3 regions of the Streptosporangium sp. NPDC020072 genome follow, and region 3 is predicted to be linked to each of the others. Evidence: riboswitches for the same ligand, from Rfam matches in the RefSeq annotation. Region 3 holds a riboswitch; each other region holds the start of a gene.
The links. Region 3 has a riboswitch for cobalamin ahead of metE (5-methyltetrahydropteroyltriglutamate--homocysteine S-methyltransferase). Riboswitches for the same ligand answer to the same signal wherever they lie in the genome.
Positions count from the first base shown of each region.

Region 1: another riboswitch for cobalamin. It lies ahead of cobN (cobaltochelatase subunit CobN); the one in region 3 lies ahead of metE (5-methyltetrahydropteroyltriglutamate--homocysteine S-methyltransferase).
Region 2: another riboswitch for cobalamin. It lies ahead of ABZ470_RS13075 (ribonucleoside-diphosphate reductase subunit alpha); the one in region 3 lies ahead of metE (5-methyltetrahydropteroyltriglutamate--homocysteine S-methyltransferase).

Region 1 is NZ_JBEYAB010000006.1:204,612-209,298, reverse strand. It holds gene cobN (cobaltochelatase subunit CobN) at 1-2,005, opposite strand, end outside; cobalamin riboswitch at 2,122-2,325, opposite strand; gene cobG (precorrin-3B synthase) at 2,337-3,632, shown strand; gene ABZ470_RS16035 (precorrin-8X methylmutase) at 3,629-4,255, shown strand; gene ABZ470_RS16030 (precorrin-2 C(20)-methyltransferase) at 4,252-4,687, shown strand, end outside.
Region 2 is NZ_JBEYAB010000005.1:137,172-141,858, reverse strand. It holds gene glmS (glutamine--fructose-6-phosphate transaminase (isomerizing)) at 1-1,723, shown strand, start outside; gene ABZ470_RS13080 (tripartite tricarboxylate transporter substrate-binding protein) at 1,815-2,834, shown strand; cobalamin riboswitch at 2,839-3,039, shown strand; gene ABZ470_RS13075 (ribonucleoside-diphosphate reductase subunit alpha) at 3,190-4,687, shown strand, end outside.
Region 3 is NZ_JBEYAB010000017.1:229,148-233,834, reverse strand. It holds gene ABZ470_RS35180 (hypothetical protein) at 243-671, opposite strand; cobalamin riboswitch at 1,058-1,233, shown strand; gene metE (5-methyltetrahydropteroyltriglutamate--homocysteine S-methyltransferase) at 1,380-3,680, shown strand; gene ABZ470_RS35170 (AMP-binding protein) at 3,725-4,687, opposite strand, start outside.

The DNA.
Region 1 (4,687 bases), on a different contig from region 3:
CCTGCGGGGCCGCGCCGAGCACGTGCAGGCCGTCGCGGATCTGGACGTCCTTGACCTCGCACAGCCAGCCGTCCACGTGCAGCAGGAAGTCGTCGAACTCGGCGTCGTGCGGACGGTCCTCGATGCCGAGGTCGTGGTCGAGCCTGGCGGCCTGGATCAGCGTCCAGATCTGCGCCCGGATCGCGGGCAGCTTGGCCGGGTCCATCGCGGCGATGGAGGCGTGCTCGTCGAGGAGCTGCTCAAGCCTGGCCATGTCGCCGTAGGTGTCGGCGCGGGCCATCGGCGGGACGAGGTGGTCGACCAGCGTGGCGTGGGCGCGGCGCTTGGCCTGGGTGCCCTCGCCGGGGTCGTTGACCAGGAACGGGTAGATCAGCGGCAGGTCCCCGAGGGCGGCGTCGGGGCCGCAGGAGGCCGACAGGCCCGCCGACTTGCCGGGCAGCCACTCCAGGTTGCCGTGCTTGCCGACGTGCACCACGGCGTGCGCGCCGAAGCCGTCGGACAGCCAGCGGTAGGCGGCCAGGTAGTGGTGGCTGGGCGGCAGGTCGGGGTCGTGGTAGATGGCGATGGGGTTCTCGCCGAACCCCCGGGGCGGCTGCACCATGACGACGACGTTGCCCGCGCGCAGCGCGGCCAGCACGATCTCACCGTCCGGGTCGGCGGAGGTGTCGACGAACAGTTCGCCGGGCGGGGGTCCCCAGTGCTCCTCGACCGAGGTCCGCAGGTCCTCGGGCAGCGTGGCGAACCACGCGGCGTACCGGGAGGCCTTGATCCGCACCGGGTTGCCCGCGAGCCGTTCCTCGGTGAGCCAGTCGGGGTCCTGGCCTCCGGCGGCGATGAGGGCGTGGATCAGCGCGTCGCCGTCCTGCCCGGTGACGCCGGGCAGTTCGTCCTCGGCGCCGATGTCGTAGCCGTGCTCGCGCATCGCGGCAAGCAGCCGCACCAGGCTCGCCGGGGTGTCGAGGCCGACGGCGTTGCCGATCCTGGAGTGCTTGGTCGGGTAGGCCGACAGCATCAGCACGATCCGCCGCTCGGCGGGCGGGACGTGCCGCAGGACGGCGTGCCGTACGGCGATGCCCGCCACGCGGGAGGCCCGCTCGGGGTCGGCGACGTAGACGGTCAGGCCGTCCCCGTCGATCTCCTTGAAGGAGAACGGCACCGTGATGATCCGCCCGTCGAACTCGGGGATCGCCACCTGGGTCGCCGCGTCGAGCGGGGAGAGGCCGTCGTCGTTGGCCTCCCAGGCGGCCCTGCCGCCGGTCAGGCACAGGCCCTGCAGGATCGGCACGTCGAGTTCGGCGAGCGCGCCGACGTCCCAGGCCTCGTCGTCGCCGCCCGCGGACGCGGTGGCCGGGCGGGTGCCGCCCGCGGCCAGCACGGTCACCACCAGGGCGTCGACCGTGCCCAGGGTGTCGAGCAGGCCCTGCTCGGCGCTGCGCAGGGAGGCGCAGTAGACGGGCAGCGCGCGGGCGCCCGCGTCCTCGATCGCGGCGCAGAGCGTCTCGACGAAGGCGGTGTTGCCCGCGACGTGGTGGGCGCGGTAGTAGAGCACGCCGACGACCGGGCCCTCCTCGCGGCGCGCCCGGCGTTCGAGCACGCCCCAGGCGGGCGTCGGGGCGGGCGGGGCGAAGCCGTGGCCGGTCAGCAGCAGCGTGTCCGACAGGAAGCGGCCCAGTTCGGCGAGGTTGGCGGCCCCGCCATGGGCGAGGTAGGCGTGCGCCTCGGCGCAGACCCCGCCGGGCACGGTCGACAGTTCCATCAGCTCGGCGTCCGGCGCCTGCTCGCCGCCGAGCACGACGACGGGCAGCGGCCCGGCGAGCAGGGCGTCCAGGCCCTCCTCCCAGGCGCGGCGCCCGCCGAGCAGCCGTACGACGACCAGGTCGGCGCCCTCGACGAGGGGAGGCAGGTCCCCCGCGGTGAGCCTGGCGGGATTGCCGAGCCGGTAGTCCGCGCCGCTGGCGCGGGCGCTGAGCAGGTCGGTGTCGGAGGTGGAGAGCAGGAGGATCATTCGCCACGCTCCCCGGCGGGGAGCGGCGCGGCCGTGAACGGCGGTGCGGGCTTGCGGCTGGGGAACGGCGAACAGCGCACAGGGCTTTCCTCCCTCGGGGTCCTCGCCCCGGGTCGTCGTCGGCTACGACGGCTGGAGTCTCCTGGCTCCCGGATCGATGCTCCCCCCGGCCTTCCCGCCCGTTGCCGGACCGTGGCTGGATGGGGTTCGCTCCCCGGTTACAGTGGCGGGACCGCGCCGGATTCACACCGGCTTCCTCCCTTTTGCCGTCGCCAACGATGAGACTACGGCAGCGAGGTCCCCGCAAGAAACTGGAGTTACCATCCTCAGCGTGTCAAAAGGTCACTTCTCCGGACGATCTCATCCCGACGCGTGCCCGGGGGCGCTCCAGGTGCATTCCGCGGCCGACGGCGGCCTGGCGCGCGTCAGGGTGCCCGGAGGGCGCCTGACGGCCCCGCAGCTGCGCGAGCTGGCCTCGGCCGCCGAGACCTGCGGCAACGGCGTCGTCGAGCTGACCTCCCGGGCGAACGTCCAGGTGCGCGGACTGGGCGCCGGGGACGATTTCGCGGCCCGCATGGCACAGGCGGGGCTGCTGCCTTCGGCCACCCACGAACGGGTCCGCAACGTCCTGGCCTCACCGCTGAGCGGCCTCGACGGCCGGGGGATTCTCGACGTGGGACCGCTGACCCGTGAGCTCGACCTGCGCCTGTGCGGCACGCCCGCGCTCGCCGGCCTGCCGGGGCGGTTCCTGTTCGCGCTCGACGACGGCCGGGGCGACGTGGCCTGGCTCGGGGCGGACGCCGCGATCCTGCCGACCGGCCCCGGCGAGGTGGCGTTGCTGCTGGCCGAGACCGACAGCGGCCTGCGGATGCCGCCGGGGTCGGCGGTCGCCGCGCTGCTGACCGCCGCCGAGGCGTTCCTGGCCGAGCCCGGGGTGCGGGAGGGCCGTGTGTGGCGGATCGGCGAACTGCCCGGCTGCGCGGAGCGCGTCGCCGCCCGGGTCGCGGCCACCCTGGAGACGACCTCCGCCCCCGTACGGCGGGCCCCCGTCCCGGCGCCCTCCCACGGTCCCGCCGGGACCGTCGAACAGCCCTCAGGCCTGAACACGCTCGGCGTCACGGTGCCGCTGGGGCGGCTGACCTCCGCCCAGGCCGCCCTGCTGGCCGACCTGGCCGTCGAGGAGGTACGGCTGACGCCGTGGCGCGGCGTCGTCCTGCCCGGCCTGTCCCCGGCCGCTCTCTCCGAGGTCGCCGGGCGGCTCGTCGCCGCCGGGCTGGTCCTCGACCCGGCCTCGCCGTGGACGGGCGTGACGGCCTGCGCGGGACGGCCCGGCTGCGCGAAGTCACTGGCCGACGTGCGGGCCGACGCCGCCCGCTGGATCGCGGCCGAGAGCGACCCGCCCTCGGCCGTCCCCGCCCGCCCCGGTACGCTCCCGGTGCACTGGGCGGGCTGCGAACGACGTTGCGGCCGCCCGCGAGGACGGGCCGTCGACGTGGTCGCGACCACGACCGGCTACCGGGTCCTCCTGGAGGACAGCGGCTTGAACAGTGGCCCGGAAAGCGGCCTGAACTGCGCGGACATCAAGGAGACCACGGCCGCCGTGGCGGCTCTGAGAGGGGAAACGTGACCGACTACGTCCGGGACGGCGCGGAGATCTACCGGCGTTCCTTCGCCACCATCCGCGCCGAGAGCGACCTGGACGGCCTGCCGCCGGACGTCGCCCAGGTGGCGGTCCGCATGATCCACGCCTGCGGGATGGTGGACCTGGTCGCCGACCTCGGCTGGTCGCCGGGCGTGGTCGCCTCGGCCAGGGCGGCCCTGCGCGCGGGGGCGCCCGTGCTGTGCGACGCGATGATGGTCGCCTCGGGGGTGACCCGGCGCCGCCTGCCCGCGGGCAACGAGGTGCTCTGCACGCTGGGTGAGCCCGGCGTGCCCGAGCTGGCCGTACGGCTCGGCACCACCCGCAGCGCGGCCGCCCTCGAACTGTGGCGCGACCGTCTCGAAGGGGCGGTCGTCGCGATCGGCAACGCGCCGACCGCGCTGTTCAGGCTGCTGGAGATGGTCGAGGAGGGGGCGGGACGGCCCGCCGCCGTGCTCGGCGTGCCGGTGGGTTTCATCGGCGCCGCCGAGTCGAAGCAGGCGCTCGCCGGGCATCCGGCGGGTCTGGAGTACCTGGTCGTGCACGGGCGCCGGGGTGGGAGTGCGATGGCCGCCGCCGCGGTCAACGCGATCGCGAGTGAGGTCGAGTGAACGACACGTCAGCGGGACGGCTCAGGGGCGTCGGGCTCGGCCCGGGAGACCCGGAACTGGTGACCGTCAAGGCGGCCAGGCTCATCGGGGAGGCGGACGTCATCGCCTACCACAGCGCCCGCCACGGCAGGAGCATCGCCCGCTCGGTGGCGGCGCCGTACCTGCGGGAGGGGCAGATCGAGGAGGCGCTGATCTACCCGCTCACCACGGAGACCACCGACCACCCCGGCGGCTACCAGGGCGCCATCGACGACTTCTACGCCGACTGCGCGCTGCGGCTGGCCGCCCACCTGGACGCGGGCCGCGACGTGGTCGTGCTGTGCGAGGGCGACCCGCTCTTCTACGGCTCCTACATGCACATGCACAAGCGGCTGGCCCACCGCTACGTCACCGAGGTCGTGCCCGGGGTGACGTCGGTGAGCGGCGCCGCGG
Region 2 (4,687 bases), on a different contig from region 3:
CGTGGTGGTCTCCAACAGAGGCCTGAAGATGCGCAAGGTCAAGGGCAGGGTCGCCGACCTGGCGGCCGTAATGCCCGCCAGGTTCAAGGGAACCCTGGGCATCGGGCACACCCGCTGGGCGACCCACGGCGCGCCCAGCGACGTCAACGCCCACCCGCACCTGTCCGCCGACGAGCGCGTCGCCGTCGTGCACAACGGCATCATCGAGAACGCCGACGAGCTGCGGGCCAAGCTGGAGGCCGACGGCGCGGTCTTCCTGTCGGAGACCGACACCGAGGTGCTCGCCCACCTGATCGCCCGCACCGTCGAGGACACCGACTCGCTGGCGGAGGCGGTCCGCGCCGCGCTCAAGCGGGTCGTCGGCACCTACGGCGTCGCGGTGGTCGACGCCCGGCGCCCCGGCGAGGTGGTCGTGGCGCGCAACGGCAGCCCGATCGTGCTGGGCATCGGCGAGAAGGAGATGTTCGCCGCCTCGGACGTGGCCGCGCTGGTCCGCTACACCCGCCAGGTGGTGCACCTGGAGGACGGCGAGCTCGCGGTGCTGAAGGCCGACGGCTTCAACACCTTCTCCAGCGACGCGCGGGAGACGGCCAAGGAGCCGCTGACGGTCGACTGGGAGGCCGGGCACTACGACACCGGCGGCTACGAGCACTACCTGCTCAAGGAGATCTCCGAGCAGCCGGAGACGGTCGCCAGGACGTTGCGCGGGCGCCTCGACGACCGCTTCCACATCGCCCATCTGGGCGGGCTCAACATGGACGCGCGGGAGAGCCGCTCCTTCCGCCGGGTGAAGATCATCGGATGCGGCTCGGCCTACTACTCGGGCCAGATCGGCGCCCAGCTCATCGAGGAGCTGGCGCGCATCCCGTCGGACGCCGAGCCCGCCAGCGAGTTCCGCTACCGCAGCCCGGTCGTCGAGCCGGACACCCTCTACGTGGCGATCAGCCAGTCGGGGGAGACCTACGACACCCTGGCCGCCGTCCAGGAGCTCAAGCGCAAGGGCGGCCGGGTGCTCGGCATCGTCAACACCGTCGGCAGCGCCATCGCCAGGGAGGTCGACGGCGGTCTCTACCTGCACGCGGGCCCCGAGGTCTCGGTGGCGAGCACCAAGGCCTTCACCTCGACCGCGGTCGCCTTCGCGCTGCTCGCCCTGCACCTGGGAAGGGTGCGCGACCTGTCGCCCGCCGACGGCCGGCGCATCGTGGAGGGCCTTCGCGCGCTGCCCGGCCAGATCGGGGAGATCCTCGCCCTCGAACCCCGGATCAAGGAGCTGGCCGGCAAGTACGCCGGCTCGCCGAGCATGATGTTCGTCGGCAGGGTCAGGGGATACCCGGTGGCCAGGGAGGGCGCGCAGAAGCTCAAGGAGGTCTCCTACGTGCACGCCGAGGCCTACCCGGCCAGCGAGCTCAAGCACGGGCCGCTGGCGCTGATCGGCCCGGAGATGCCGACCGTGGCGGTCGTCCCCGACGACGAGCTGCTGGACAAGAACCTCACCACGCTGGGGGAGATCCGCGCGCGCGGTGGGCGGGTGCTCATGGTCGGGCACCGCGAGGCCGATCCCCGGCTGGCCGACGACTGCCTGGTGGTGCCCAGGAACGAGATCGAGCTCGACCCGATCCTGCTGTCGATCCCGCTGCAGCTGTTCGCCTACCACGCGGCCGTCGCGCTCGGCCGCGACGTGGACAAGCCGCGCAACCTCGCCAAGAGCGTCACCGTGGAGTGAGCGCCTGATGCCCCAATTGCGGTGCAGAGAGTGACATATCTGCAACGTAGGGTATCGAGAGATCTGGGGGATCTCGGCGGAAGGGACGCTTATGCACCGTAGGCGATTCCTCGCGCTCGCGCTGGGGGTCATGGTCGCCGGGGGCTGCGGTGACATGGGAGGCCCCGGTGCGGGGTGGGCGCGCAGGCTGACCATCGTCGCGCCGGTCGTCCGCGGGCGGCGCTGGGACCAGGCCGCCCACGCGCTGGCCGCGATCCTGACCGGCGAGAGGATGGCCGGTGCGGTCGAGGTGAGCGGCGCGGGCGCCCAGGGGATGGCCGCCCTGACCGCGTTCGCCGCCGTCGGGGGTCCCTTCGCGCGCGAGGGCCGGGTGTTCCTGGCGGGCGTGCCGATGCTGGCGGGCGGCGAGACCGCCGACGCGGACTCCGTGCTGGCGGCCTCGACCCCGCTGGCCAGGCTGGCCGGAGACTGGTCCGTCCTGGCCGTCTCCCCGAACTCCCTGCTGCGGACCTTCGAGGACTTCGTCGCGGCGCTGCGCCGCGACCCGGCGCGGCTGGTGGTCGGGGGAGGGGCCGAGGGCGGCTCCGACCACGTGCTCTACGGCATGATCGGCAAGTGCCTCGGCGTCGACGTCAGGCTGATGGAGTACGCGGGCTACCCGACCGAGTCGGAGGCCGTCGAGGCGCTGCACGAGGGGCGGGTGGCCGCGCTCCTCGGCTCGGCCGGCTCCCTCCTGCCGAAGATCGCCACGGGCCGGCTGATGCCGCTCGCGGTCTCCTCGGGGGAGCGGATCGACGGCATCGACGCGCCGACGCTGATGGAGCGGGAGGTGCGCCTGGAGTACGCCGACTGGTGCGGGGTGCTCGGTCCCCGGGCCATGAGCCCCGGCGACCGGGACGGGGCGGTCGCCCTGTGCGACCGGATCGACGCCTCGCCCCGATGGCAGGCCGTGTGCGCGGCCAACGGCTGGCACCGGGCGTACCTGAGCGGTGACGACTTCCGCCGGTGGCTGGTCACGGAGACCCGCCGTACCCGCGCGGTGCTCAACGAGCTCGGGTTGCTGAGCATCCCCGACACAAACTGTTGGGGTGGTTGCGTCAGGCGGCACTAGATGTAGGATCCTGGTCGTCGCTGGTTCGCCCACGAGGGCGAGGCAACAGGGAACCCGGTGAGAGACCGGGACTGCCCCGCAGCGGTGAACGGGAACGAAAGCCGTCAACTGAGCACTGGGTGAACCACGCCCGGGAAGCGACGGCCGGTAGGAGCGCGCGTCACGCCCGTGAGTCCGAAGACCTGCCCGCGGTGTGTGGAGAGGGGACCGACCAGGTCCCCGCTCGGCACGAGAGTTGTCCAGGGCTTCGAGGGAGAGCCGCGGGACGAGGCGGTCCGGCGTGCCCGGGAGCCGCCCGTTGACGCGCGCCCTGCTCCGTGAGCCGTACGGGGATTACCTGCACGAGGGGTGGCACGTGACACAGACCTTGGCCGAGAAGGCGGAGAAGACCGGGCACTCGCCGGACGATCGCAGGCGGGCGATCGAGGAGGCCGCGGCCCGGGTGATCACCGACCCGGAGAACTCCAGAGCCGCCGCCAGGCTGCTGACCGGCCTGATCGCCGAGGAGGCCGCCGAGCACGGCGTCACGACCTTCTCCGAGTCGATCGCCGCGACCCACGGCGCGGGGCTCCTGCAGGACGGGCTGGCCGCCTTCGTCGCCGCCAACGCCGCCGCCCTCGACGCGCTGGTCGACCCGGCCGCCGACGACAGGTTCGAGTACTTCGGGCTGCGCACCGTCTACGACCGCTACCTGCTGCGCCACCCGAGCACCCGCAAGGTCCTCGAACGCCCCCAGCACTTCCTGCTGCGCGTGGCCTGCGGTCTGTCGGAGACGGTCGAGGAGGCCGCCGAACTGTACGGGCTCATGGCCACCCTGTCCTACCTGCCCAGTTCGCCCACCCTGTTCAACTCCGGTTCCCGCAGGCCCCAGCTGTCCTCCTGCTTCCTGCTCGACTCCCCGAGGGACGAGCTAGAGGCCATCTACCAGCGCTACGGCCAGGTCGCCCGCCTGTCGAAGTACGCCGGGGGCATCGGCATCGCCTGGACCCGGGTCCGCTCGCGCGGCTCGCTGATCCGCGGCACCAACGGCCACTCGAACGGCATCGTGCCGTGGCTGCGCACCCTCGACTCCAGCGTCGCCGCCGTCAACCAGGGCGGCCGTCGCAAGGGCGCGGCCTGCGTCTACCTGGAGCCCTGGCACGCCGACATCGAGGAGTTCCTCGAACTGCGCGACAACACCGGCGAGGAGGCGCGCCGTACGCACAATCTGAACCTCGCCAACTGGATCCCCGACGAGTTCATGCGGCGGGTCGAGGCCGACGAGATGTGGTCGCTGTTCGACCCCAAGGAGGTCCCGCACCTCACCGACCTGTACGGCGAGGCGTTCGAGGAGGCCTACCGCAGGGCGGAGGCCGAGGGCGGGTTCGTCAGGCAGGTCCCGGCCCGTGCCCTGTACGGCCGCATGATGCGCACGCTCGCCCAGACCGGCAACGGCTGGATGACCTTCAAGGACGCCTCGAACCGGACCTCGAACCAGACGGCCCGTCCGGGCAACGTCATCCACCTGTCGAACCTGTGCACCGAGATCCTGGAGGTCACCAGCGACGCGGAGACCGCCGTCTGCAACCTCGGCTCGATCAACCTGGCGGCCCACCTCACCGCGGACGGTGTGGACTGGGAGCGGCTGCGCCGTACGGCTCGCACCGCGGTCAGGTTCCTGGACAGGACCATCGACCTGGGCTTCTACCCGACGCCCGAGGCCCGCGCGGCCAACGAGCGCTGGCGGCCCGTCGGGCTGGGCGTGATGGGGCTGGCCGACGTCTTCTTCGCGCTGCGGCTGCCGTTCGACTCGCCGCGGGCGCTTGAGCTGTCGACCCGGATCGCCGAGGAGATCGCGCTGGCCGCCTACGCCA
Region 3 (4,687 bases):
ACGCTCCGCGTTTGCCGCGGGGCCCGGGGAGAATCTGTCGCCCATAACTCCGTTATGAGCTCCTCCTCCGCCTCGCGGGGCATCCACCTGGACGATCCTCGCCACGGCGAAGATCCACAAAACAGGTCCTGGGCGGGGCGTCGTGCCCTTGGGGAAACGGGAAACGGAGCGATCCCGTTTCCCGTTTCCCGTTTCCCGGCACTCGTTCTCCGTGAGCCCGCGACGGGCTCGTCGCGAGTTCTCTAACGCGAGGTGGTGGAAACCGGCAGGCGGGACTCCTCCCGCTGTTCCTCGTGCCCCTCGCGCCGGGGGAGGGTCGCGGCGACGACCAATGTCCCGGCGATCAGGACGACGTTCTTGACGACGAACTCGCCCTCCATTGTGAGCATGAGCGGGTTTCCGTCCTTGAACGCGACACCCGGGTGGAGCACCAGGACCAGGAACGTGCCGACGAGGTGGAGCAGGAGCACGGGCAGGAACGGGCGCAGCCACCGGCCGGTGAACAGCGCCAGGGCCACCGCGACCTCGAACACGCCCAGGGCGGGCACCACGAACGACGCGGGCAGCGGCACGAAGGACAGGGTGTCGGCGACCAGGGCGCCGACCGGGCTGACGTTCGCCACCTTCAGCACGCCGAACCACAGGAACACCAGGCCGAGCGTCCCTCGCATGATGACCGGGAAACGCCGGTGGAGAATGGCGGCGACTCGCGACTTGACATCGGTTAGGGCGCTTGGTATACGCCCTTGATGGAGATGTGACCCTTTAGTCCGATACATGGTTAACTCCGATGGCTGGGGGGTTTGCCGGGTCTAATATAGCCTGCCCTTTTCTTTCGGAAATTGTAGGAAATGGGGTCTTAGGTCACGGTTGTTGAGTCGCGAAAGCGGGGGGCGGAGATTTTCCCGCGACCCGCGAATTCCCCCGTACGGTTTCAGGCGGCCCGGGGCGATGGGAGAACGATCCCGCGAACCCGCCGGCGGGCCCGAATATGGTTGTCGCTCCGCCATCGGATGCGCGTAGGGTTGGGGACGCAGTCGGTTCGCCCTGCCCGCCAGGCAGACGCGTCGTAAGAGGGAACCCGGTGTGACTCCGGGACTGCCCCGCAGCGGTGAGTGGGAACGACCGCCGTCAAACGCACTGGATCCGGCAGATCGGGTCCGGGAAGCGACGGCCACTAGGTGTCAGGGCGAGACAACGGCCCGGACGTGCCCGCGAGTCCGAAGACCTGCCACTGCCCGCGTGCGACCACGCACGCGGTGACCTCGGTGACCTCGCGGGTGGGTCGGCGGCATGGGACGGGCCTGGTGCGCCCGCCTCTCCTTCGTCTCTCCCCTCGGGGCACCGGAGTCCTTTCGTGACTCGCGAAGGAGAGTTCCGTGACCGAGACTTCCTCCCCCACCGTGTACGGCTACCCCCGTCAGGGGCCGGACCGTGAGCTGAAGAAGGCGATCGAGGGCCACTGGGCGGGCCGGGTGACCGAGCGTGACCTGCTGGACGTCGCGGCCGGGCTGCGCGCAGGCAACTGGCGGCACCTGACGGAGGCGGGGGTGCGGGAGGTGCCGACCGGCGACTTCTCGCTGTACGACCACGTCCTCGACACCACCGTCATGGTCGGCGCCGTCCCCCCGCGTCACCGAGCCGTCGTGGAGACGGAAGGCCCCCTGGCGGGATACTTCGCCATGGCCCGGGGCACCCAGGAGGTCGCCCCGCTGGAGATGACCAAGTGGTTCGACACCAACTACCACTACCTGGTGCCGGAGCTGGGACCTGACACCGTCTTCGCCGCGGACCCGGCAAAACAGGTCGGCGAACTGCGCGAGGCCGTCGCGCTCGGGCACACCGCGCGCCCCGTGCTCGTCGGCCCCGTCACCTACCTGCTGCTGGCCAAGGCCGCCCCCGGCGCGGACCCGGCCTTCGAACCCATCGGCCTGCTCGACCGGCTGCTGCCCGTCTACGCCGAGGTGCTCGCCGCCCTGCGCGCGGCCGGTGCCGAGTGGGTGCAGCTCGACGAGCCCGCGCTGGCGCAGGACCGCGACCGGGCGGTGCTCGACGCCGCCGCCCACGCCTACCGTGAGCTCGGCGCCCTGACCGACCGGCCGAAGATCCTCGTCGCCGGTTACTTCGACCGGCTCGGAGACGCGCTGCCGGTCCTGGCCAGGGCGCCGATCGAGGGCCTGGGACTGGACTTCACCGGCCCGGCCGCGGCCAACCTGGAGGACCTGGCCCGCGCGGGCGGTCTGCCCGGCAAGCGCCTGATCGCCGGTGTCGTGGACGGCCGCAACGTGTGGATCAACGACCTGGGCGGGTCGCTGGCGACCCTGGCCACCCTGCTCGGCCTGGCCGGCCGGGTGGACGTCGCGCCCTCCTGCTCGCTGCTGCACGTCCCCGTCGACCTCGGGCTCGAACACGGCCTCGACCCGCGGGTCGGCCGCTGGCTCGCCTTCGCCAGGCAGAAGGTCGCCGAGGTCGTCACCCTGGCCACCGGGCTCAGCGAGGGAACCGGGGCCGTCGCCGGACGACTGGCCGCCAACCGGGCCGACCTGGCCTCACGCGAGGCCTCCGCGCTCACCCACGACCCAGAGGTCAGGGCCCGCGCCGCCGCGGTCACCCCCGCCGACACCCGCAGGCCCCAGCCGTACGGTGAGCGGGCGGCGGCCCAGCGCGCCCGCCTCGGCCTGCCGGAGCTGCCCACGACCACCATCGGCTCCTTCCCGCAGACCGGGCGGCTGCGGGCGGCCCGCGCCGACCTGCGCGCCGGGCGGATCGACCAGGACGCCTACGACGAGCTGATCGCCTCGGAGATCCGCTCGGTCCTGGTCTTCCAGGAGCGGGCGGGTATCGACGTCCTGGTGCACGGAGAGCCGGAACGCAACGACATGGTCCAGTACTTCGCCGAGCGGCTCAACGGCTACCTGGCCACCCAGCACGGCTGGGTGCAGTCGTACGGCACCCGCTACGTGCGCCCGCCGATCCTGGCCGGGGACGTCTCCCGCCCCAGGCCGATGACGCTGCGCTGGACGACCTACGCCCAGTCCCAGACGGGGCGACCGGTCAAGGGCATGCTGACCGGCCCGGTCACCATGCTCGCCTGGTCCTTCGTCCGCGACGACCAGCCGCAGGCCGAGACCGCCCGCCAGGTCGCCCTCGCCCTGCGCGACGAGGTCGCCGACCTGGAGGCCTCGGGCATCGCCGTCATCCAGGTGGACGAGCCCGCGCTGCGGGAGACGCTGCCGCTGCGCGCGGCCGACCGGCCCGCCTACCTGGCCTGGGCGACGGAGGCCTTCCGCCTGGCCACGAGCGGGGTGCGGGCCGACACCCAGATCCACACCCACATGTGCTACGCCGAGTTCGGTGAGATCCTGGCCGCCATCGACGACCTCGACGCCGACGTGATCAGCCTGGAGGCCGCCCGCTCCCACATGCGGGTCGCCGGCGAACTGGCCGGGGCCGGGTATCCCCGCGAGGTGGGGCCGGGCGTCTACGACATCCACTCCCCGAGGGTGCCGGACGTCGAGGAGGTCGCCTCCCTGCTGCGCGAGGGACTCGGCGGCATCCCGGCCGGGCGGCTGTGGGTCAACCCCGACTGCGGCCTGAAGACCCGTGGCTGGGGCGAGGTCCGTGTCTCCCTGGACAACATGGTCGCCGCGGCCCGGGTGGTCAGGGCGGAGGCCGGCTGACCCCTCCTCCGGGCCCGGCGCGCGCCGGGCCCGGAGGCTCCCGGTCACGACAGGCGTCCGGCCGCGAGCCGCCGCACCTCAGACCGCACGATCTTGCCCAGCGGGGTTCTCGGGAAGGCGTCCAGGCCCAGGTCCTCGACGGGGACGAACCTGCGCGGCACCTTGAAGGTGCTGACGAACCTCAGCAGCGTCGCGCGCCAGCCGTCGACGCGGGCGACGGCACCGGGCAGCAGCGTGTAGACGAGCACCGGCTCGGCCCCCGTCACCGGGTGCGGCAGCGCCACCAGGACGGCGTCCTCGACGCCTTCGAGGTGCGGGACGAGGTTCTCGACCTCGGCGGGGTAGAGGTTCTCGCCGTTGACGACGACCATGCCGTCGAGGCGGTCGACGATCGACAGCTCCCCGCGTTCGTCGAGGCGTCCCAGGTCGCCGGTGCGTATCCAGCCGTCGTCGACCCGCTCCCCGGTGAGACCGGGGGCGTCCTGGTAACGGGTGAACACGTTGTCCCCGCTCAGCAGCACCTCGCCGCTCTCACCGGTCGCGACGTCCCGCCCGTCCCGGCCGGCCACGCGGACCCGGGAGCAGTCCAGGGGCAGCCCGGCGCTCCTGGGGTCGCCGCTCTTTCTCCCGCGTGGTTCGACCGTGGCGATCGAGGCCGTCTCGGTCATGCCGTACACCTGGTGGACGGGCAGGCCGAAGGTGGCCTCGAAGCGGTGGATCAGCTCGACGGCGAGGGGGGAGCCTCCGGCGAGGACCCCCTTCAACCGGCCTGCGACCGGTCGTTCCGGCCGTTCGACCAGGTGGGCGAGGTAGGCGTTGACCACAAGCGTCCACGTTGGCTCGTAGCGGTCGACGTAGGTCCAGAACCGCGCCAGCGCCGCCTCCGGGCGCACGCACACGGTACGGCCGCCGCACCACAGCGGGGTCAGCGTCGGGAAGACCTGCCCGCCGGCGTGGAAGAGCGGGCTCACGTTGAGGAAGACGTCGTCCTGGCCCGCCCGCGCCCA